DNA from 3 places in the Paenibacillus sp. F024 genome. Region 1 is predicted to be linked to each of the others. Evidence: riboswitches for the same ligand, from Rfam matches in the RefSeq annotation. Region 1 holds a riboswitch; each other region holds the start of a gene.
What was found. Region 1 has a riboswitch for cyclic di-GMP ahead of ACZYR9_RS04700 (flagellar assembly protein A). Riboswitches for the same ligand answer to the same signal wherever they lie in the genome.
Positions count from the first base shown of each region.

Region 2: it holds a riboswitch for cyclic di-GMP, as region 1 does, so the genes downstream of both, ACZYR9_RS07825 (hypothetical protein) here and ACZYR9_RS04700 (flagellar assembly protein A) in region 1, are expected to answer to the same signal.
Region 3: it holds a riboswitch for cyclic di-GMP, as region 1 does, so the genes downstream of both, ACZYR9_RS17250 (S-layer homology domain-containing protein) here and ACZYR9_RS04700 (flagellar assembly protein A) in region 1, are expected to answer to the same signal.

Region 1 covers NZ_JBVASZ010000002.1:179,553-187,812, reverse strand. The annotation lists gene ACZYR9_RS04710 (AMP-binding protein) at 1-749, opposite strand, end outside; gene ACZYR9_RS04705 (HD-GYP domain-containing protein) at 1,023-2,072, opposite strand; gene ACZYR9_RS04700 (flagellar assembly protein A) at 2,072-3,982, opposite strand; cyclic di-GMP riboswitch class I at 4,084-4,173, opposite strand; gene ACZYR9_RS04695 (helix-turn-helix domain-containing protein) at 4,355-5,257, opposite strand; gene ACZYR9_RS04690 (DUF429 domain-containing protein) at 5,273-6,004, opposite strand; gene ACZYR9_RS04685 (hypothetical protein) at 6,303-7,139, shown strand; gene lpdA (dihydrolipoyl dehydrogenase) at 7,321-8,260, opposite strand, start outside.
Region 2 covers NZ_JBVASZ010000005.1:97,318-105,577, reverse strand. The annotation lists gene ACZYR9_RS07840 (sensor histidine kinase) at 1-685, opposite strand, end outside; gene ACZYR9_RS07835 (hypothetical protein) at 1,077-1,244, opposite strand; gene ACZYR9_RS07830 (UxaA family hydrolase) at 1,245-3,950, opposite strand; gene ACZYR9_RS07825 (hypothetical protein) at 4,475-5,350, opposite strand; cyclic di-GMP riboswitch class I at 5,398-5,490, opposite strand; gene ACZYR9_RS07820 (hypothetical protein) at 5,611-6,540, shown strand; gene ACZYR9_RS07815 (hypothetical protein) at 6,591-7,481, opposite strand; gene ACZYR9_RS07810 (nucleotide sugar dehydrogenase) at 7,495-8,260, opposite strand, start outside.
Region 3 covers NZ_JBVASZ010000016.1:95,337-103,596, forward strand. The annotation lists gene ACZYR9_RS17235 (DUF485 domain-containing protein) at 1-71, shown strand, start outside; gene ACZYR9_RS17240 (solute symporter family protein) at 75-1,619, shown strand; gene ACZYR9_RS17245 (preprotein translocase subunit SecA) at 1,839-3,092, shown strand; cyclic di-GMP riboswitch class I at 3,370-3,453, shown strand; gene ACZYR9_RS17250 (S-layer homology domain-containing protein) at 3,542-5,386, shown strand; gene cysP (sulfate permease) at 5,573-6,661, shown strand; gene ACZYR9_RS17260 (acrylyl-CoA reductase family protein) at 6,822-7,808, shown strand; gene ACZYR9_RS17265 (AAA family ATPase) at 8,022-8,260, shown strand, end outside.

The DNA.
Region 1 (8,260 bases):
ACCTCACCGGCCTGCTTGCAGCGGTAAGCCCAGAGTCGGTTTTGAATCGTATTGGCAACCAAATTAAAATGAGTAAGCATCACGCCTTTAGCCTGACCTGTCGTCCCGCCCGTGTACTGAATCAGTGCCAGATCATGCTCCGCATCCAGCTTCACGCCGCACGGCTCAGGAGATGCCCGGTCTAACAGCTTGACAAAAGAATATACGCCATTACCGTAAATGACCTCTCGATTCATCCTTTTAAGCTTGGCAAAAACAGGATACAGCCAATTTTGAGGTACCGGCAAATAATCCTTGAGAGACGTTACAATAATATGGCGGATATCCGCTTTCTCCTTTATCTGATTCACCTGGTCGAACAATAAATCCAATGTCACAATCACGCTCGCCCCCGAGTCCTTGATCTGGTGCTCCAGCTCACGCGGCGTGTACATCGGGTTGGTCATGACAACCACTCCGCCCATGAGAAGAGTGCCAAAGTAAGAAATCACAGCTTGCGGGCAATTGGGAAGCATTATCGCTACACGATGACCCTTTCGAATTCCGAGCCGGATCAGCGTATTCGCAAACCGGTAGGCTGCATCGAGCAGTTCCCGATAAGACAACTTTTTGCCCATAAAATCTAAAGCGGCATGCTTCGGATAGGCTTGGGCGGACTCCTTTAAGAAATGTGCCAGGTTCTGCTTCGGATAATCAAAGGTCGGTGGCACCTCAGCCGGGTAATGCTTGAGCCAAGGTTTGCTGGTCATAGAAACCACCTCCACATCAGGCTAGTCATGTCTTGCTGCGAATGGCAACCGCCTTCGGATCGCCTTCTTGTGCCAAGGTTGTCCGAAAACGTCTTCATTCTCCTGTAATGGGTATTATATGATCTCCTCTAACCCGATATGACTTTCCTGATCCTTCTTCATCCTTAACATGGCATAATCACGACTATATTCATTAATGACGATAGTCGTAAGCCGCAAATTGAAAAAGCGCCCGATCAGCGGTAATCCGCCCGGCGCCCTACACAATTTCAACTATACGGAAACGGTTCCTCCATCGCTTAGCCTTCCGATCTTCAAACCCGGGCACTCCCTCAGGTCGATAAACCCACCGGCTCCATGCACCAAGGGGCGAAAAGGATCGGCCTCCCGCACCATCACAATGGTGGCTTGCGTTCCATCCGACAAGGCGACATGACTGCCAATCGTGCATTCGGTCACATGCCGGATAAAGCAGCGAACAATCCCCGGCTCCAGCATACCATAAGCATGATCAGCAATACTTTGGAGAACATCAAATAAAGGCAATGCGTTTCGGTACGCCCTTTTTGAAGACATCGCATGAAACACGTCGGCGACGGCTACGATTTTACTAACGAGTTCCAGTCGGTTTCCGGTCAATCCGGCAGGGTACCCGCTGCCATCCTCCCGTTCATGGTGCTGCAGCGCAGCCAAAGCAACATGCGGATCCAAACCCGCTTCGCGAACAAGAAGATCATAACCGTACTGAGAGTGACGCTTCACTTCGCGGTATTCGTCTTCATTTAATTTGCCCGGCTTTTGAAGGATCGATTGCGGAACAAACAGCTTGCCCACATCATGCAGCAAACCCGCCAGGCTGACACGCACCCGCTCATTCACGGATAATCCGAGCCATTTGCCGATTAAACCCGCCAATACACTGACTCCGACACTGTGCTTAAACGTGTCCTCATCCTGCTGCTCCAGCGCCAACAATATACGATACGTGTCCGAATCGCTCGTAATACGCATGAGGGCTGGGAGCACCGTACGGCATACTTTCTCAATAGGTACCCGACCGGCGGTACGGATATCTACAAACATCTCCTTCATCTCATGGATAGCAAATCTTACGAGCTTTTCAGGCTCAATTTTCGGAAGAATCACATCTGTACTGCTAAGCTTTAGGTCATGCTCATGAAGCGATAAAATATGTTCCGTTGTAAGAATGGAGGAAGCCGGAAGAATTAATAGTCCATATCGATTATATATATTTTTATTCAACCTCTTGCCCAAGAGATGCGACATTTCCATCAACGGATTTACTTCTTTTTCGTTCTTCATCACGCCAATTTACCATTAGTCTGTGGATTTTGAATGCCTCTTGCGGCATATACGCGACTCTTAATCCAATCCATATCGATCGTCTGATCCTCAATGCTATCCAGAATTTCGATGCAATAATTTCCTATGCATACTCTTCCGGAGCTCATGCTCTTCAGCATGATTTTCGTCTTGGATTTGAGTACCGACGGAGCTCCCGTTTGACCGCCAACCATCATTGCAGAGATGATGCCATCCGCTTCCAAACGAGAGCCTCGGCATACGGCATCTTTATCATAAAATACAATGTTGCCCGCTGAGTACAGGTCGCTTTGCAAAACCCCTTCTTTTCGGATCAAAATGTCACCGTTAGATTTAAGTGTCGATAGATGGCATTGCCCCATATCGATCCTCACTTTGGCTTCCTGCATGCTCCCAACGTGCTGCACCGTTTCCTTAAGAGAGTTCAAAATGCCGAGTACCGTACCGTTAGAGATCATTTGAGGCATTCTCGAGAGCTGTAGAAATCGCTCCAGCATGTCTTTCAGATTCAACCAGGCCGTCTTGTCCCGTGACCTGATATTAATAATGACCGATAATGCTTCTTTGATCAGCTTGGTAAGGTCTTTAAACTTGTTCTCCACAAGCAGTAGTATAATTTGTCCGTAATGAGGCTTCTGCCCCTTCTTCTCCACCATATCGGAGAGAAGCTTCGCTGCTTCGAGCAGCTGCTCGAATTGGGACATTAACAATTTCGAATTGTTATAAAGACGGTTATACAATACCCCGAAATAACCGGAGTATAGGTTGCTTTTGATGGCGTTGCCTTGAATGCGAATACTTCCGGTTGCCGTGACAGTGGCGTTGTACACACTTCCGGATATATATACATTACCAAGCGACTCTACGATCATATTCTCCATAACGTTACCATACACGATAATGTCACCGGAAAAAACGATATGTCCCGTTTCAATATTGACATCGCCGGGAACGATAAATGCCTTGGTAATATCAAAAAACTTCGTTTGGTTGCCTGTAATGCGCGGTCTTCCTTCGCTAAGAGCGATAACAAAGCCGTCCTCCCGAATTTGCACCCCGTCTTTGGCTACAATAACAATGTCCTGCGGTTCATTCGGACGAATAAAATTACCGTAAACGTCGTAGCCGACGGTCCCTTCTTCCGGCGGAGTTTTTCGGGCGATCACATCTCCAGGGGTTACCGAAGGAATATTTAAATGATTTCTATAATCGATCACGCCGCCGATTTCCACATACTGAGTTTCCACTTGTTCTGTGAAAAACAGCTGCAGTTCCGCATCCTTTCCCGGAACGGGAGGCTTTCCCCGTGCGATCAGAATCGGTTCGAATGTCGGGTTATGAACTTCTTCAAAAATAGCCCCGATATTCCGGTTTTTCGTGATCGACAAACGATCCAGTTCATAGATAATATCGTTAAGCTCAAGCTTGTTAAGTATGATCGATTGATCCTCCTCCGCTCTAAGAACCAGGTGGGCGGCAGGCTCACACTCGCTAAGCTTCCATACATACCTTACAGGTGAACGTACAATCAAGTAGGCTAGCATATGATCTTCGGATACCTGGATTTCAAATAAAGGAGATTCCTCTATGGACCATTTCAGCTTGTCTTCAGATGTTACGGTGACTACACCGGATACCGCTTCTCCATTTACAGTTAGCTTGACCGGAGGTATAGCTTCAATGGTAAGAGGTGATGTAACTTCATCCGAGGTATGCACAAAAATTTCATTTCCGCTTACCCTGAACCAACTAAGGCTCTTATTCCCTCCCTCATTGCCGAAGTCTTCCTCTTTGGAATAATCCGACAAATCGGTAACATTCTCCGTAGAATCCAGCGCCATGGATTTTATCATTTTGACCAATTCAATTTCCGTAATAGAGTCGGACATCGGGACTACCTCCTTTCAAGGGATCAAGCATATCGTAATGAAGAAAAAATGCACCTTTCTCCAGCCGGGGAAAGGTGCATTGAGTCATGTATCCTCCCATTATCGGCGGCATGGCTGCCATAGCTTAGATTGCTAACCTTAGGCCCATTGCTTTGCGTCCTTGCCTTTCGACAAGTTTGCCATTTATCGTAATGAATATGTGATTTTAATTAAATTATAATCAAGTATATAGACAACCGACAACATTGTCTAAAACAAAAGGACTAATCTATGCTTGTTGAATGTATTTCAGGTGTGAGTTTTTCGCTAAATTTCGACAAAAAGGATAAAAGATTGCATTATTTTCATATATTTTTACATAACTTTACAAGTTTAATCGCGCCAAAGCTCGCTGATATGAACACTTAGAGCATCCGCAATACATTGTATGGAATATTTATGCGGATTCGTGATTTTTCCGTTTCTCATTTTGGAGATCGTTCCTATGGAAAGACCAGTGAGCTCAGAAAGCTTGGTTGCCGTCATATGACGTTCCGCCATCAGCATCCGCAGCGCATGAGCCAATCCGGACTGCTTTTGTGGTTGCTCCTGCGTTAAGCTTCTTCCGACAAATGCAATTCGTGCGACTTCTTTCCTGCCGTTTAATATTGGTTTAAAGCGAAACTCGATACTGGCTTTTTGGTTGTTATGGACCCAATCCAGCGTCATACTGAAGCTGGACCCGGACCATAAGGCCTGGCGAAGCGAGTGCCTTACTTGAAGCAGATGTCTTGAACCGACAAAAGAAAGAAACGGCTGCGCGATCAAGTCTTTTTTGTGTAAATCCAACAATGCAGAGTGGAGTGAGCAATCGATAATGCGGAACTTCTCTGTAAGCGTTCCGCTTACATCGTATCCCGCCCCTTGCCGCAAAATCCATTTCTTGTCGCTGACGTCACGAACAACCATAACATAGTAATAGACTCCATCCCTAACCGTTTCGCGTAAAGAAAGCTCCACGTCCACTTGAAGGCCGTGCTTCACGGTCCATCTCGCTTCTGAGAACAGGATATCATCATGCTCAAAAAACTCCAAACGCTTTAATACCCACTCCCTGTATTCAACCGATAGAAAAGATAGAAAGGAATCCGTCCAAAGTTCTTCTTTTGAATAGCCGATGATCTGGAAAAAAGCCGGATTTGCCTCTTCGACCGTGAGTTGACGGCCATCCCATTTACAAAGGCAAATACCGTCTGCAGCCTTTTCAACCATCATTTTAGCCCAATGATTCGGCATTTCTTTTCCAACCTTTCATCTTTTAAGAAAACAATAATATGCTATTGTCCTTTGCATTCCCATACGGTCCCGGTCTCCGCCCTCGGGCAGCTGCTTCAGACTGCCGCCGCTCAGCCATGCCGTTACCGCGAGCACGAGCGCATCAACGATATCGTCACGGGCAGCCGCTTTGCGAGGATATCGCAGCATCAGCTCATCGACGACATCATCCGCTTGTGGATATACTCCTCGCAAATACTCCATTCGCTCGTCAAAGCCCGCATGGTTCTTCTTTCCATTCCGCATTGGAGCACCAAAGAGCCGGGCGAAGCATAATTCCGGATGTGACTCGCGGAACCTTAACCGGGCCGCCTCATCCTTGTGAAGCAGATCATCGAGCGCGCGAATCTTCGGCACGAGCGCCCAGGATTGGCGCGATAAGCCTCGGCCGCTAAGCCTGCGCTGCACCGCATTCGCTTGCGTATAGTCCGAAGCGCTCAGCACCTCTCGTACAGGAGCAGGGAATATGCTGGATGCCCGTCCAGGCTTCAGCATTTCCCGTGCCATTACGTCACAGCGTCGCGGCTCACTTCCGTCAGCCATACCGATCGGCATATCAATCAGCAATAGCTCTGACTGCCGATACGCTGCCCAGAGACTCTCCAAGGTTGCGAACACAGCGGCTGTCCAGCTCCCGTCAAGCGTCAGCTCCACGGCTGCCCAGCCCGATGCACAGCCGTCAATGCCTACAAAGGATCTGTTCTTCATGAGCTCCGCAGGTGAGCTTGAGCTCATCTGACATTCACTTGACGACACGGCTCAGCCACCGTCCAGTACCCCAAAGCACGTTTATGTTCCCATTCTGTAAAAAACAGGTATGCGCTTGCATCATTGAACACGCCCTTTTACTTCCTTAATCATTTTCTTTATTATACATCCTTTTGGCTTTCTCGGACATGCCGGAACATGTTTATACGGACAAAAATACAAACCCTAAGAAACCTCTATACATAAAATAGGACAAAGGATAAAAAAGAAAATACGCATCTGAAAGGATATGGATAAAATGGCGGGAATCGTAGACGTGTCGGTTTCAAAACCATTGCCTAAAGACGAAATGATTCTCGTCCTAAACTGCATGAACGGATTTCCCCACGATCTGCATGAGCTTCATGATGGAGCTGTAGTGACAGTTAAAAAAGACGAAGCGGAGCGCCAAGTCTTGATCCGCCGGGGACAGGGAGATGAATGCGGCTTCCACTATATCGAGGTCGGGACAGCAATCGCAGAAGCGCTGGAACTGCGGGATGGGGCGCGTTATCAGATACAATATGATGAGCTGAGCAAAACGCTTGTCCTCACGCGAGCCTTGGTGAGCCGAATCCAGGTTCCGCTTCAAATCGTCCGACGGAAGCATAAGGCGCCTGCGGTTACGATCGGTTATGCACAGCTCTGCATGCTCGGTATGGCTGCAAAGCTTCCTGCTATAGTAACGCTAATTCGCGGCCCTGTCACCGCCAAGCTGAGATTGATCGTGCCAAATAATGAGCTGGATAAGGATTTTCGGATTTCCGCAGCAACCGCCGCGAGGCTTGGATTGAGTCAGGGACAGGCTTGTCAGCTGGAATATAACCAGTCCACCAAAGCCCTTACACTGACGGCATCCGGTGCCCCGATTCACAGAATCCCGATTCAAGAAAAGAAAGAAAGGGACAAATCGGACCTAACCGGAAGCCGAAGCTCAAGTGCAGCGTCTGTTCGCAGACCACCTGTTTCAGAAAAAGCAACAAAGCATGGATCTATCCTTAATCGACAGCCTACACGAACTCGCAACAAACCGACAGCGGCTCATTCAGTGTCCAATCTCTGGCTAAACGGGAAGGTTGCCGTCAAACTCCGATGATAGTAAACGACAACAGTAGATGACGTTTAGAGACTCTGACCTGCCAACCAAACACCTCTGCTTTAAGTATAACGAAGTGTGCTTATCAATAACATGCCCGAAGCAGCGGGATGATTTGCTTAAACGGCAAAAAAGCCGGGGACAGACGGAATGCCTCCATCCTCGGCTTTTGATTTCATTCTTACTTCCCTAACTGGTGAATCGGATGGCCAAGCGCGCCTTCGGCGGCGTCCATCGTGATCTCGCCAAGCGTCGGGTGCGCGTGAATCGTAAGAGCAATGTCTTCAAGCGTAGCCCCCATCTCGATGGCCAGCGTCAGCTCGGCAATCAGATTGGATGCTTCTGCACCGACAACATAGCCGCCGACCAACAGGCCGGTGTCTTTGTCGCCGATCAGCTTCACGAAACCGTCAGTAGCATTCATCGACTGCGCGCGTCCGTTAGCTCCATACGGGAACTTTCCTACGACGACATTGATGCCCTTTTCTTTGGCTTCTGTCTCGCTAAGTCCAACGCCCGCAATTTCCGGATCGGAGAATACGACGGCCGGAATAACCTTATAGTCCACTACGCTCGGCAGCCCTGCGATCGATTCCGCCGCCACTTTCGCTTCGTAAGAAGCTTTGTGGGCAAGAGCCGGACCCGGAACGATATCACCAATTGCATAAATATGCGGCACGTTCGTTTGGCATTTTTCGTTTACCTTGATCAGGCCGCGCTCTCCGATTTCCACACCAGCAAGCTCCAGGGAAAGGTCGCCGTCCGTGTTGGGACGACGGCCTACCGTTACCAGAACGTAGTCAGCCGTTACCTTCTTTTCCTCGCCCTTCACCGTGTAGGTTACCGTAACATCCTTATCGGTTTGCTCGCAGCCCTGTGCCATCGCTTCCGTAACGACGTCCACTTCCAGCTTTTTCAGGTTGCGTGCTACAGGCTGGGAAAGATCCTTCTCAAAGCCAGGAAGAATGGTGTCCGAGCCTTCAAGCACCGTAACCTTCGTACCGAACTTGGCAAAGGTTTGTCCAAGCTCGATTCCGATATAGCCTCCGCCGATGACGACCATGCTCTTTGGAATTTCGCTTAGGGACAGTGCCTCTGTGGAAGAGATCACCCTGCCCCCG
Region 2 (8,260 bases), on a different contig from region 1:
TCAAATACCGCGAAAGATCCAGAGTCAACTCCTCTGCCTTCTGAGGCTCGTCGATGCACAGTGCGGCAATGGAGTTCAGGGCGTTGTACAGGAAATGAGGGTTGATTTGGGAACGCAAAAAGGCGATTTCCGCATCCTTGGCTTCGGATTGCAGCTGCTGATTCCTTCTGATCATTTCCTTTATTTTTTCGTTTAAAGAAGTGAAGAATAACACAGCCACTATAGTCATCGTGATATGAATGATCTGCACCTGAAAAACCTTAAAAGAAAACCCCCTAATCATTGATACTGTTGTCAGTCCAACAAGACAATAGTAGATGGAAAGCATAAGCGCCATTTGTATCTTCTTTCTCTTTGTTGCTTTGATGAAGAGCTTTTGAAAGAATACGATAACCGGCATGCTAATTAAAAGGGTAAGAGCTGTAGTATAAAATCCCAAATCGGGCCCAAGATAAAGTCGGTAGAGGATGATAAGTACGGATAGGAATACGCCTGTTTGCCAACCGCCATGTAACGTCCCTAACAGTAATGGAACGATTCTAATGTCCAAATGGATATTGGAAGTAATATAAGCAGGAAAGGACATACATAGTAGGATCGATAGCCCCGCTAATACGCATACGATAATCTGTCTGTGATGACTTCTCTCAGATCTCTCAGCAAAAAATATTTGGAAGATGAACATTACAGCGGCTATAAACGCGAATTGGAGCAAAAAATCCTTTATAATATCCATAATCCTACAATCACCTTTTCGAGATAGGCATGTGTAAATGATTATTGAATTTCCACCATTCAACTAATACTGAATTCAAAATGAATGATCACTCCCGCTTGCTTAGCTAAAATATTCAGTCGAATAAACGTGTGATCTGTATATGAATTTATAATTTTCCTCTAGTGGATGTATTTTGATTATATTATACAATTTTTCATATCAAAAGGTCAGCCACCGCCCAATATTTACCAGTCTATTTAAGGTTAGTTGCGATGCCGCTTAAATGGTATATAAAATTTACGGTAAGACGATGGTAAATAGCAAGCAAAAAACTACACCCACGGATTCTGGGGAGGCATTACTCGCAAAGAAAACTAAAAAAGCTGACGCGGTTGAATACCAGCGCCAGCTTGCAGCTTGCCTTTTTTTCCAAAATGGGGTGTTGACCCGGGTCCTGATCCTGAGGCTTTTTCAGTGTCTGCCGACGTTCCTCTAAGCCATAGTGAGCCTCAGCTTTACCTTCCATTTACAATGACACACCCAATAACCCTCGCGTTAATTGAAAATCAACGTTACCTTGCTGATACAGACGCGGAGTATAGCTGTGCTCCAGGATTTGCTTGCTTCTCTCTAGAATCTGGTTGGTCCAAGCGGCGGGATTCCCTGTTAGTAACAGGTCCAAATCATTGTCATACATTTGCTGCATCGTCGGCTCGGATGCCATTTGCAGCATTGGCACGAACGGATGCGTCTGCATCGGCTGATGATTAACCAGCGCTATCATTAACTCTACACCCGTGGCCGCTATGCCGGTAACGGTCTCCACCCAATGCTCGGTGGGGGTTTCCATGATGTGGAATCCTGTTTGACGGGCATGCTCCCCATAGGCCAATGACGGCGGGACATGGGATGTCGTCAATACATTGCCGCTGTAAGCAGGAGTTGAAAGCAGCCCGCTGTTCTCAGGGACCACTACCGTACCGCCTGCGCCGACAATCATCTTCGTCAACATCGCCAGCTGTTCACCGGCCGCGTCTGTAACGGGACCACCACTTAAAATCCCGATGCGTAATGCTTCCAGCCCGACCGTTTCCTTCACGGCTGGCCCAGCTGCGGATAATTGATCGGCAAACCACGCTTCCACCTTCCGCGTTACCTTATCGATCCCGCCGTCGAGCTGAATGCTGGCAAAGCCGAGTCGGCTGGGATCAACCCCCATCTCCTCCATCTGGTGACGCATAAAGTCATTGTGGGTTTTCTCACAGCCATGCTCCAGCAGCAGACAATGCTTAACCAGCGGATGGGCAACATAGCCAATCATGGTGCGGGCATACAGCTGCTCCGGCTGGCCGGCCGAATTGCCGCAGCCCTCCGTGTGAGCCAAGGCCACAAAGCGCGAAAGGTTTCCGGATGGACCAATCCCCTGTTTGTTCAGCCGCTGCGCAATCATATTCGCCACCTGACCGGCACAAAGACTTGTTGGCAGGATGAGTCCGATCTGATCACTGGCTCGATGGTTTTGGTGACGTGTTAAGGTGAAGCGGATGGGATTCGTCTGAGCGGCTGCATCGGTTTGAATCGCAATAGGCTCTCCCGTCGGCAGAGGTGCATTGAGCAGTGCATCCAGCCGGCTCGCATCGGTTTGCCGCCAGTTGCGCCAGATCTGCACCTGTGAATGGCCGGCCTTCTCCCCGACACTGCGCTGACCGGAGGCAATTTGTATCGAATATTCAAAGGCTTGCTTGCCCAATTCATCCATGGATATGCCATCCAGGTACTGACCGGCGTTGATATCCATATCGTTGGCCAGCAATTGGAAGCGGCGCGTCGTTGTCACCACCTTGACCGTCGGCACAAACGGGAAGTTGGTGATCGAGCCGTTGCCTGTCGTAAAGTAAATCAGGTTGCAGCCGGAAGCCACCTGACCGGCAATGCTCTCGAGGTCATTACCCGGGCTATCCATAAAATAGAACCCGGACTCTTTCATGAGTGCACCATAGTCAATCGCATAGTCGAGGCGGGTAGCCGGATCTTTCTTGCGGGCAGCCCCAATGGACTTGAGATAAATGTTATAAAGGCCGCGGTATTTATTGCCGCCGGATGGGTTTCCTTCCGCGGTAGCGCCGTGCCAAGACGTCCGCTCCTTGAAATCTTCGACAAGCTTCAAGAATTTGCGAGCGGTTTCAACATCGCGTACCTTTTGCAGGACATAGGGCTCGGCGCCAATCAATTCATCGGTTTCCGCCAGATTGGCGGCGCCGCCGTAGCGTATCAATTCCTGTGCAATCCAACCCAGCAGCGGATTGGCGGAAATTCCGGAAAAGGCGTCGGACCCGCCGCATTGCAGTCCAATCTTTAGATGGCTGATAGATTCAGGGGTCCGTTCTATCGCATTGACCGTCGGCAGCCATTCACGTACAATGGTTTCCCCTAAGGTCAGATTATCTTGAAAGCCGCCTTTGAGGGACAGGAACCGATGCAAAACATCATCTAAAGGATAATCGTGTTCGCGCATATACGCTTCGACCATCTGGTTGGTCACGGATCCCATGCCGTTATCTACGATTAAGACCGCACCCACGTTCGGATTGACGATAAACCCGGCCAACGTGCGCAGCAATAATGCCAGGTTATTCGGTTGTTCTGCATCCCCTTCCGTATGCGCCACAGGAACAATCCCATCCGCTTGAGGATAGTTCTTCAGTTCGCCTTGCAAACGAGCGGCGAGCTGCTTGACATAGCTCCCCGTGCGTGAAGTTGTGCCCAACAAGACAATCGTGTTACGGGTACCCACGCCGCGCGCTTGGCTGCGCCGATAACCCAGGAAGGTGCGCTTGTCCGGATATGCGGGCAGTGCCGGGGCCGGTTGAAAATTCGCCTCGTCCAGAACAAAAGGATGAAGCTCATCGGCAAAATTCGGCGTCGCCGGCAGCGCAAATCCCAGTGAGCGCACGCTAAGCGCTTCCAATACGCCTTTGTTGATCACATAATTGCCGGGCTGAATCGGCTGCAGAGCCACACCAAAGGGCAATTCCCAGGAAAGCAGGTCTTCACCGGGGGCAATCTCCTTCACCGCAAAGCGATGGCCTTCCATGACCGTGTAATCCAAGGTCAAGGTTTGACCTTGATAGTCAATGATGGTGCCGGCGTCCAGTTGACGTATAGCAATAGCTACATTATCACCGGGCAAGGGGAGTCTGCCAACTTCGTCAAAGTGATAAGATTGGGTCATAGATGAATAACTCCTTATTTAAGATTTACTTGATTTAAATATGATCCGCAGCCGTACAGAACCTTGAAGAGCTCGCTGACCGCCATAAGAAAGTTTGAAACCGATTACAGAATGCTGAAACGAAACTGGGCAGCAGCGCATCTCCATGTACATATTGTATCATAAAATGAAATAATTGGCTGGTCTTTTCTGTGCAAGGGGTGTTGCTTAATGCGACTTTTAGCGAAAGGAGATCGGCACGTTGAGCCCAATCCAAGTTCGTTTCATACCAGTCGATGGAACAAGGCTATGATCAGCTTCCGTACGAATGAGCAAACCGTAAAAATCCACAACCGCAGCCGGTTGTGGATTTGTTTTCTGTCTAAGACGAGCGGTGCCAAAGACATGCCCTTCCCGTATAGCACCTACGGTCAGCGATAGGATTGAGATTCTGTAAATCATGGCCGCACCCACCCTAACATGTTATCATGGTGGGGGGAGCTAAGGCGCCGGTACCGTGTAAGCATATGGGCGATGATCGCCGATTAAGGCTTCAACGCTTTCCATCCGGCATAATCGTGTACGGCGATTCCGGCAAAGGCGGGATGCGTCTGCAGCTGGGAGTTCAGCTTCGTAAGCTGCTGGTTCATATATGCCGTACCCTCCTCATAGAACGTAATGAACGCCCTTTCCGAGATGCTGAGCGTCTCGACCGCAATCACGGCGGGAATGCCCGCATCGGCGGCCTCATCCAGCTCTTTCGAGGCAATTCCGGCGATTTTCTCGGCGGTGTCGCGATAAGCCATGATCGTAACCGAATCGTATTGGCGCATCATCCAACGGCTTAAGGTTTCACTGCCGTCCGGTACTTTATAGCTGCACAGCCAGAATGGGATATCCCCGCCAACGGGAAGCCCCATGTCCGCTGCTTCCTGTACGATATAACGCATGTTATTTTGCCACTGCGGGATCATGGCCGCCTGATTTGTCTTCCACTCATAGAGCGAGTAAGGTTCAATATCGAGATGAATCCCGCTGAACTTCTCGTCCTGCGCAGCACCGGCTTGGTAGGTCTTGACCCAGCTCAGAAACGCAGCGATTTTCGGCTGTTCCGACTCGAACGCCCATCTCGGCTTACCGTCAAGAGCATGGACTTCGATCCCCCGGGCTTTAGCCGCTTTAATGAAGTTCTTGTAATAGGAACTGTGGACGTCGCGGTTCACTTGCAGGTAGATCGTGTTTACACCATTGGATGTGCTGAAATTCAAAATTTCGGTCGCGGACGTTTTGATCAGAGGGGTCTGCCAGAGCCAGGTCGACTTGACGGGAGCTTGCGCACCGGCCGGCGACGGGTGCCATCCTAAGGCTCCCAGGAAAAGAATGGCGAGAAAAAGCGACAGACGACAGTGGTTTAACATCATGTTGAATCATTGCTCTCCTTTGATGCATACCGGATCAGGTCCTTTGAATCGGCAGCCCGGTTGACGTAGTGTGAACCTTCCCACGCCTCAGACCCGTGACTTTGCGTCCCCGCCCTTCGGCGGATTTACACTGACGATATGGGTAATAGTGGAATAAACCTAGTGCTTAGTATATATAGTTCAACCCTATTCGGCATGAGTCCTGAGGCCCATGTTTTTGTTAAGCAATTGTAAAAACACCACGGAGAGGTAGATGATGGATGACAAAAAAGAAAAAGCTCTACATCACTGCGGCCGTCTTCATCCTTGGCGTCACCGTGCTTTTCCTGCGGCCGTTCGGAAGCGATGAGCGCAGCGAACGGGTGACGTGGATATGGGATCTGCAGAAGCTGAACGCCGATCATGACGGGTCTTTGGTCCGGTTTTTGCAAAAACAGAATGTCCGCACCGTGTACTTGTATTTCAACGATTCGCAAAAGGACGAGGAGACTAAAATGGGGTACCGTACCTTTATCCAGTCAGCGTCAGAGGCACAGATTGATGTTCACGCACTGGGGGGCGAGCGTCATTGGGCACTGACCCGCCATCATCCCCAGATGACCGGGTTTTTGAAGAACGTGATTGCCTACAATGCGTCCGTGCCTGCCGAGGCCAGGTTCACCGGCGTTCACCTTGATGTGGAGCCCTATCTGCTCCCGGAATGGGAAAGGAACGACAAAAAAGTCATTCAACAATGGATGAACATGATGCGGAAATTTACGGTGTCGGCGAAAGAACATTCACTTGAGACCGGCGTCGATATACCGTTTTGGCTCAACAAGTATCAAGTGCCGGGTCCCGATGACGCGTCTGTGCGTTTGGACGAATGGATGATCCGCCAGACGGATAGCCTGGCCATTATGTCGTACCGCGATCGTGCCGAAGGAGAAAACGGGCTGATCGATATCGTGAAGCACGAGATCGATGCTGCGAAGAAATTGGGCAAGCAGGTGTATGTCGGCGTTAATCTGGCTCCGGATGAAGCCAACCATTTGAGCTTTCACGAGGAAGGAATCGCTGCTTTCAAGGAGGTCGAGAAGCGGGTTCTGGCCGAATACGGACGTTCGGACGCCTTCGGCGGTCTGGCCGTGCATGACCTGGCCGAATGGCTGCGCATGGAACGATGGAACACCAAAGGGCAGCGCCTGTAACAGGCGCTGCCCTTTGGTGTGCTGCTTTTATGATCTGTACGACGGGCCGCTTAAGGCTTCAGAGCTTCCCAGGCTTCGAACTGGTGAACGGCAATACCCCTGAAGGCGTAACGATGGCTGAGCAGCGATGCCAGCTGCTCAAGCTGCCCGTTCATATAGGATCGGCCTTCCTCGTAAAAGGTAATGAACCCCCCCTCCCTACTGGGCAGAGTCTCCACTGCTACCATCGCCGGTATGCCGATGTCGGCCGCCTGCTCCAGCAGTTTGGACGCCATGAACCCAATCGCATACGCGGAATCCCGGAATGCCAGAATGGTGACCGAATCGTGCTTGCGGATCATCCACCTGCTCAAGGATTCGCCGCTTTCCGGTACCGTGTATTTATGCAGCCAGAACGGCAAATCGACGCCAATCGGCAGCTGCATCCGATGAGCCTCCCTCACCATAAATCTTACGTTATCCTGCCATTGCGGGATAAATTCCTCCGTGTTGTCGAACCAGCCGGGGAGGACATACGGTTCGACGTCGATGTGTATTCCTGTGAACCTCTCGCCCACCGCCGAACCGGCCTGGTACGTTTTCACCCAATTCAAAAACGTTTCGATCGCGGGACGCGAGGAAGTAAAACCCCACTCCGGCTTTCCGTCGAGAGCATGAACTCCTATACCCCGCTCACCCGCCGCCTTAATAAATTTCCGGTAATCGGAAACTTTAACATCCCGGTTGATCTGCAGAAAAACGACCTTAATTCCTTTCGCCGTGCAAGTGTCCAGAATGGAAAGAGCCGAATCTTTTATTTTTTCCGTATACCATATCCATGTAGCTTTGACCGGGGCAGGAGAACCGGTCAAAGCTTCCGCGTTCGCTTGCCGGGGAATGGCGCAAAGAACGTTCAGAATCACGACTAACAGCAGAAACAAACGGGCATGGTGACTTTTCAATGCCTTTCTCCCTTTAGCCTGACACGGCCTCGGCCAGCGGCAGGAGTTGTTCATCCGGCGCTCCGATTTTGTAGATGTGCGGCAGATCGTACGCCTTCAGTGCATTGCGCGTGTCGAGAATCGGCACACCCAAGTCGGCAATTTCCCCGTAGGCGACGGCCTCATGATTCGTAATCAGTACCATGCAGTCGTAGGAACGGAACTTATCGAGATCGTAAGTGATCGAAGTCACCTTGCTGCCGGACTTATCCCTAAACGAGGTGGCGAAAGGATCGAAGTAATCCACCAGCGCCCCGCCCTCCCGGAACAGCTCATAGACTTCGAGGCCCGGCGATTCGCGCAGATCGTCCACGTTCGGCTTGTACGCCATGCCAAGAATGAGCACTTTGGATTTCCGCAGCGATTTGGAGTAGATATTAAGGATGTGCGCTGTCTTATTGGTAACGAAGTAGGGCATGTTGGTATTGATCGACTGGGCAAGTTCTATAAAATTGCTGTAGAAGCGGAAGCCCTTCGCCTTCCAGGATAGGTACATCGGATCCAGCGGTATGCAGTGACCGCCGATTCCGGGCCCGGGATAGAACGGCATGAACCCGAACGGTTTCGTGCTGGCTGCCTTGATCACCTCCCAAATATCGATGGACATCCGTTCGCACATCATAGCCATCTCATTGATAAAGGCGATGTTTACGCTCCGGAACGTGTTCTCGAGCAGCTTGGACATTTCGGCCACTTTCGGCGAGGAGACCGGGACGACCGTATCCACGATGTTGCCGTAC
Region 3 (8,260 bases), on a different contig from region 1:
CCGAAACATTTGACGCCATTTGCGAAGAGATCAAAGACCAATTGCCTAATGAGGAAAGAAAGGCGGGATAATCGATGAATACAGCCTTCTTGCTTTTTCTTGTGATTGTTTTCGGCACGCTTGTCATTACCTATTACGCATCCAAAAAAACCAAAACGACAAGTGAGTTTTATACGGCCGGCGGAGGATTGACCGGTTGGCAGAACGGGCTTGCCATCGCGGGAGACTACATGTCGGCGGCCTCCTTCTTGGGTATCGCCGGAATGGTCGCCTTGTTCGGCTTTGACGGATTTTTCTACAGCATCGGTTTCCTTGTCGCCTATCTGGTCGTGCTGTACCTCGTTGCGGAACCGCTTCGGAATTTAGGCAAATATACGATGGCGGATATGATCGCCGCCCGATTTGAAACCAAGAAGATTCGCGGCGTTGCAGCGATCAATTCGATCGTCATTTCCATCTTCTATATGATTGCTCAGCTGGTTGGCGCCGGGGGACTTATCGCTCTTTTGATTCCTAGTCTTGATTACACGACCTCCGTGCTCATCGTCGGCGTCCTCATGACCGTGTATGTTGTTTTCGGCGGCATGACGGCGACAAGCTGGGTGCAAATTATTAAATGCGTGCTGCTTGTCGCCGGTACGTTTATTATTTCGCTCATTGTGTTTGCCAAATTCGATTTCAGCGTCGGTCATATGTTCGAGCAAATGCGGTCTGCCACTTCGTTGAAGGAAGCGTTCTTGAATCCGGGCAACAAGTTTTCAAACGGACTCGATACGATTTCTCTTAACCTAGCCCTTGTGCTTGGAACAGCCGGATTGCCGCACATTCTGATCCGTTTCTTCACGGTAAAAGACGCGCCTACGGCACGCAAATCGGTCGTTGTGGCCACTTGGATTATCGGAATGTTTTACGTGATGACGGTGTTCCTCGGCTTTGGAGCTGCGGCTTTCGTAGGTAAGGATGCCATTGTCGCCGCCAACGCTGCAGGCAATATGGCGGCTCCTCTTCTGGCCAGAGCCCTTGGCGGAGAATTCTTGTTCGCCTTTGTATCGGCCGTAGCCTTTGCAACGATTCTGGCTGTTGTAGCGGGGCTCGTGCTTTCTGCCGCTTCCGCCTTCGCCCATGACTTCTATAATCATATTGTTCGCAGAGGCAAGGCGAATGAGAAGGAGCAGATTAAGGCAGCGAAGCTGGCTTCCGTCGGTGTAGCCGTCATATCAATCATTCTTGCTTTGTTTGCACAGAAGCTGAATGTTGCGTTCCTTGTTGCCTTGGCGTTTGCCGTCGCAGCCAGCGCCAACCTGCCTGTTCTCCTGTTCACCGTATTCTGGAAAAGATTTAATACCGCCGGAGCGGTTACGGGCATGATTGTCGGCGTACTCAGCGCGCTCATTCTTGTGGCGGTCAGTCCTAACGTTTGGGACCCGGTAGCAGGCAAAGCGATTTTCGTCGGTACGCCGCTCATTTCACTTACGAATCCGGGTATCATCTCCATTCCGCTCGGCTTTTTGGGAGCGTTCCTGGGAACCTTCCTTTCCGCGAAGCGGGATGATGTGAAGTATGACGAAATATTAGTCAAAGCGAACACGGGAATACAGGATTTGGCTCAGGCCAAATAAGGATTAGAATGCTTTGAGTCCGTATTTTTAAGCTTGATAAAACAGGGGGCCGCCTCCATCCGGACGGTGGCTCCCTGTTTTTTGTCCACGAAAGCTTTTTGGAGTACGCATCCAATCTGGAGGGCAACGGACGGTTAATGAATTTAGCTCTCGTATTTACTACCTATGAGAAAGAATTCAATTACTCCAACATTCCTCATTAAGAGAGGAGAGGAATGCATGCTGTCTAAGATTAAGGAATGGATAGCCCAAAGAGATGATCAAGAAATCAAGAAAATCCGGAAGACGATCCTGCCCCAAATCGACAAATACGTCCAACGGATTAAACATGATAGTGATTTGAATAAAGTAAGCATTGAACTGCGGAGAAGAATACGTCAAGGTGAGGATCGTCAGGATTCTCTTTTTCTGGCATTTGCTTTAGTGAAGGAAGCTGTAAGAAGAGTGTTTGGGATCACGATGTATGACGCTCAGTTGATTGGAGGCTGGTTATTATGCGAAGGGAAAATTCCCAAGATGATGATAGGAGAAGGAAAAACGATCGTTCATCTGCTCCCGGCCTATTGGTTTGGTTTACAGGATCATGGTGTACATATGTACACGGTGAATGAATATTTAGCGAAACGCGAACACGAGCAAATGGGTAAAGTATTTCAACTTCTTGGCTTATCCGTAGGGCTAAATCTTGCCGGGTTGAAGGCTCAAGCGAAGAAAGCGGCCTACCAACAGGATATTACCTACGGGACCTATACGGAGTTTGGGTTAGACTGCTTGCGCGATCAGAGGATACTGCATCCGGAACAGCGGATTCAAAGAGGGTTTGCCTATGCCGTCTTGGATGAAATGGACCGTATATTGATTGATGAAGCGCGAACCCCGCTCATGATCTCGGATCCAGTGAAAGCAGCGCCTAAACTGTACTCTGTTTGTGAGAAATTTGTACGGGGAATGCAGGAAGTAAGCGATTATGAAGTGGACCGCCAATCCAAACAAGTGATGTTTACCCCATCGAAAGCTAAGAAAATCGAAGCGGCTTTGAAGGACAATAGCCTGTATGAGCTCGACCATACGACAGTCTATCATTATTTATTGGTAAGCCTTCAAGCCAAGGTACTGATGCAGCGTGACGTAGATTATATTGTAGCGGACGACCGGATCCATTTCATAGATCCTCTTACGGGACGCATAATAGAAGGCCGGCAATTCAATGACGGCCTGAGGCAGGCGATTGAGGCAAAGGAACATATTCCCTTGAGCGAAGGGAATCAGGCCGCAATGACTGTCCAGAAGCTGCTTGGTTTATACAAGCAAATTATAGGCGTAATAGAAATGATGAAAACAAAGGCGGAGGAGCTGAGGGGTATGTATGATCTGGAAGTGGTTACGGTTCCGTCCCACCTGCCCGTCACCCGCCGCAGTGACACGGAACTGCAAGTGAGCCGATACTGGATAAATCAAGCGCGGCAAGGTTAATGCAGCGGTAACTTCATTCGCGTTAAAAATAGTATGCCAAAGCCGGGCCTGCGGGGACGGCTTTTTGCATACGGGCTAAGTCAGCGCGCTGCAGAAAAAATGTCGTTAGTTGTCAAATTACGGAATTCTGATATAATTAGCTAGAAGCTGCTTTTATAAGAAAACCTTTAACGAAGCCATTCATGGATGAGCGACCGTGATTCATAGGCAGGTTTTCTTGAGATAAAGAAAGTGTTCAGCTCCGCTGAAATTGTATACTTTCTTTATTGTTAATAAAACTTGATAAAGGCAAAATCATCGAAAGGTGATGACGCAAAGCTAAAGGGGCTAAGGTTTTAAACTATGCCAGCCAGTTGCCAAGAGAAGCTTAAAACACAGGCTTATCTTTGCGCTGGAAAAGATAAGCTTTTTTGTGTTTTTAAAGGTTTCTATTCAAAAGGAGGCGTATGATGAGAAAGTTTCGTTATGCAATGCATGTATTCATGACTTTATTGCTGGTATTCAGTTTGGCGGGGCCGGGGTTGGCTGCCCAATCCGAAGGGGCGGAATCCAATACGGGCCGCACCACGTTAGACCTTGATTTTAATGACTCGGAACAAGCGGCTTGGGCAACCGAATCGATTGGGAAGATGAAATCCAAAAATGTATTGTCCGGGTATGAAGACGGCAGCTTCCGTCCTAATCAGCCTGTCAGTCGAGTAGAAGCCGTGGTTACGGCTGTACGGCTCATGGGATTGGAGGAGCAGGCTAAAGCGAAGCCGGGCGACAGCAAGCTGCATTTTAAAGACGCATCGGTTATCGACAATAACTACAGCTGGGCCAAAGGGTACATCATCGTTGCTTTGGAACAGGGACTTTTTGATACTGCGGAAGACCAGCTTCAACCGAGTACGCCGGCCAGCCGAGTTTGGGTAGCAGGCCTGCTGGTAAAAGCTCTTGGGCTGCAAAAAGAGGCTCTCAGCCAAATGACGGCCGTGCCGGATTTCAAAGATGCCGGAGATGTTCCTGCCGGAGCGGTCGGATATGTAAACGTAGCCGTTCAGCAGGGTATTGTCAGCGGTTACCCGGATGAAACGTTCAAGCCCAATAATAACGTTACACGCGCGGAGATGGCTGCGCTGCTTGTAAGAACCAATGACAACTTGCTGGAGCAATCCGGAGCGATTACCGTCAAAGGAACCATCACGGCCTTGAATTTCGACCGTAATGTGACGGACAGCGTCTATTCCGGCACGTATGGGTCGATAACGGTTCAAACCTTTAATCAAGATTCGTTCACCTATAGCATTTCGCCGGACCTGGCCGTTGCGTACAACCAGCGTTTTATTCCGGCATCCCAGCTGCTTGTAGGTGATGTGGTGTCTCTGACTGTTGAGAATGACGTTGTGTTGGAGGCAAGCTTCATCAACAAAGAAAAGGTCGATGAAAAGACAGCTGGAATCAATGGGTTTAATGTGGAAATCGAGTTTAAGAACGGCAGTGAGATCGAATTAAAGTATAAGAATAAGGATGGCCAGATCCGTGCCGAGGTTGAAAAGAAAACCAAAGGTGAAAAAGGCAAGGAAAAGCAAAAGGGTGACGAAGCGGTTCAAACCGCAGATGATGTCCTTAAGCAGGCTGGGCTTACGCCTCAAATGACGAAGGAAGAGATCGTCAATCAAGTATTAGCAGCGTTGGAGACCGAGTCCAGCGAGGTAAAAGAGCTGGAAATCGAAATTAAGTTCGCTAACGGCAGTAAAGTTGAAGTAGAATGGGAACACGAAGAGGAGAAGTCTGAGAAAAAGTCCGACAAAGAAGAGAAGTCCCGTAAAGACAATAGAGAGAATAGAGAAAGAGACAATAGAGAGAATAGAGAAAGAGACAATAGAGAGAATAGAGAAAGAGACAATAGAGAGAATAGAGGCAATGAAGACAAGGGACAGCGGCCGGAAAAAGAAGCGAATGCTTACGGGATCGAAAAGCTGAAGCTGGAGGTCGAGCTGTCCGATAAGCAGAAATTAAAGCTCGAATATAAAGACGATGACGGAAAAGTCGAAGCCGAAGTGGAAAAGGATAAAGAGAACGTATCCGGAGATCAAGCCATCGAAGCGATAAACGAGCTTTTCGAACAAGCGAAGCTGTCTGACATGATGGACCGAAGTGAAATTCAAGAAAACATGCTCACTTACCTCCAAGCAGAGGAAAGTGATGTAAAAAAATTCGAGCTGGAAATCGAATTTTCAAGCGGCAAAAAGGTTAAAGCTGAGTTTGAGAACGACAATGAAGGCGACAATGACGACAACGACGAGGATTAACAACGATTGCCCCTAAAGCCAAACACCTCAAACCACTTCGGTGGCTTGGGGTGTTTTTGTAATTGTATCCCAAGCTGCCGTGAAATAGGATTGACGGATATGCAAGCTTAAGCTACAATGAGCACATAACCAATAAAACACACCTAAATAGTTGGATATAAATTCGGGGAGAAATGTGGGATTTCTTTGTCAATTACTATAGTGGCTATTGCGATTGCATTGTTTTTTGCCATGAATATCGGGGCAAGCGGCGCGGCGGCGACGATGGGCGTAGCTTACGGCAGCGGCGCGGTCAAGAAGAAATATATCGCGCTTAGTTTGGTTGCTGTCGGCGTATTCCTCGGTGCCTATCTCGGCGGAGGTGAAGTCGTCAAAACGTTGGGTTCGGGCATTATTCCATCGGATCTGCTGAATGTACATTTGGTCATTATCATCTTGCTGGCAGCTACCGTCACGTTATTTAGCGCAAACTTGATGGGAATCCCGTTATCCACGAGCGAGGTCACCGTCGGTTCGGTCGTGGGAGTGGGTGTTGCCTACGAGGTGCTGTATGTTAAGAACATACTCGTTATCGTGTCGTTCTGGATCATTATTCCGATTGTGGCCTTTCTCCTGGCCTGGGGCATGGGATATGTCATTCGGGGGCTGGAGCGCCGTGATGCCAGATGGAAAGGCGAAGGGGACGGCTGGTGGAAGAAGGGCCTTATGCTCCTTGTGCTTGCCGCCGGATTTATCGAGGCTTTTTCAGCCGGCATGAATAACGTTGCAAATGCCGTAGGCCCTCTCGTAGGCGCAGGCTTGATGAGCGTAGGAAACGGGGTGTTCTGGGGAGGACTTTTCGTTGCGGCGGGAGCTCTTCTCCTCGGAGGAAGGGTTCTGGAGACAAATGGAAAAAAGATTACCCGGATGTCTTTGCTGCAAGGAACAGTTATTTCCGGAACGGGGGGTACGCTGGTCATCATTGCCTCCCTCTTTGGCCTTCCCGTACCGCTTACACAAATTACAACAACGGCCATTATGGGCATAGGTACGGCGGACCATGGTTTTCGATTATGGCAAAAAGGCATTGTCGTGAAAATATTAAAGGTTTGGCTGGTATCTCCACTGCTTTCCCTTGTAGTTTCCTTCACGATGGTAAAGCTGTTTATGGAGCCGGAGCCGTATCTATTGGTCGTGATGGTGGCCGTGTTCATTTCTATAATAGGGGTCAAAAGCCTTTATGATACCGTGCAGGCCGAAAGGCGTGCAATGAACGATGAAGGCGGAGGCATTTAAATAGCAGTTGCGGGAAGGGAGCTCAAGACGGGCTCCTTTTATGCATGTCTGTTGAGCTTAACTCACCAAGACCTGTCCTTGGCAGGCTAAAAGTTTTGTTTTTCTTTGAGGCCAATAGGATTATAATAAAAGGACATCCGTCGCTTAAGGAGTGATTACGATTTCAGCGTTCAAAGCATTGGTTGTGGAGCAATCGGACAATGAGGTAACCAGCGTTATCCGCAATTTGACAATCGAGGATTTGCCGTCAGGTGAACTTCTGATTCAAGTCGTCTATTCAAGTATCAACTATAAGGACGCATTGGCTTGCATCGCAAATGGAAACGTTGTCAAGAATTACCCTTTTATTCCCGGTATCGATCTTGCGGGTATTGTAAAGTCCAGTACAGATGGCCGGTTTCAAGAGGGAGACGAGGTGCTGGTTACGGGATATGAGCTGGGTGTGAGCCATTACGGAGGCTTTAGCGAATATGCCAGAATCCCTTCCAAGTGGGCGGTAAAATTACCGCAGGGTCTTTCCGTCAAAGAAGCGATGATATTCGGGACCGCCGGCTTTACGGCCGCTTTATCGGTACAAGAATTGCAGGATGGCGGCGTGAACGTTGACCAAGGTCCGGTTCTGGTGACCGGAGCTACAGGCGGAGTAGGGAGTATGGCTGTGGCTATGCTTGCCAAGCTCGGATACGAAGTTGTAGCCAGTTCAGGGAAAGCCGACCAACAAGAGCATTTGATGAAATTGGGAGCTGCGCGGGTCATTCCTCGGGAAGAGCTTGCTCCCGAGAAGATTCGGGCTTTGGACAAACAGCTGTGGGCCGGCGTTATCGATTGTGTCGGCGGGAAATCGCTTTCGTATATTCTCAGCAGCACGCGTTATGGCGGAACGGTAGCCATCAGCGGTTTAACGGGAGGCTCAGAGCTGGCAACGACCGTGTTTCCCTTTATCCTCCGCAGCATACGACTGGTAGGCATCGATTCCGTCATGGCTTCGATGGACAAACGGGTTCGCATATGGAATCGCTTGGCCTCGGAATTAAAGCCGGATATGTTGAACGGCATGTATACGGAAATCGGATTGGAGCAAATTCCTGACGTCGTTCAAAGCATTCTAAAGGGCCGTGCGCAAGGTAGAACGCTGGTTAAGATCTAGTGCTGCAAGGATGATAAATTCGACATTCATCAGATAAAGCGGTGATCGCAGAGAAGGCCTCTGGATGACTGCTTTTTTTCTTTTGCGGCTTTATTTTTGGAACATATGCATTTAGCTTGAGTAATAATTAATAGATTAAAATATTAATTTCATTTTATGTTACTTCATAGTATGATGTGGGTAGAAAAAATCTGTTACGGAGGATCCTCTGCTATGGCTCCCATTCAACTTGGATTGTACCTAACATCTAACAAAGTGGATATGCCCTTTTTTTTACAAACAGCGCTTAAGCTGACTGCGCTGATCGGAGGACTTCATCAGCAAGGCATTGATCAGCTTAACGTGAGTCCGGAGAATATATCGTATGATCCGCAATCCGGACAGATAGAGGTGATCGACTTGAGCTTAAAAAGCCCGGATGCGTACATATCACCGGAGCAAACCGGCCGGAT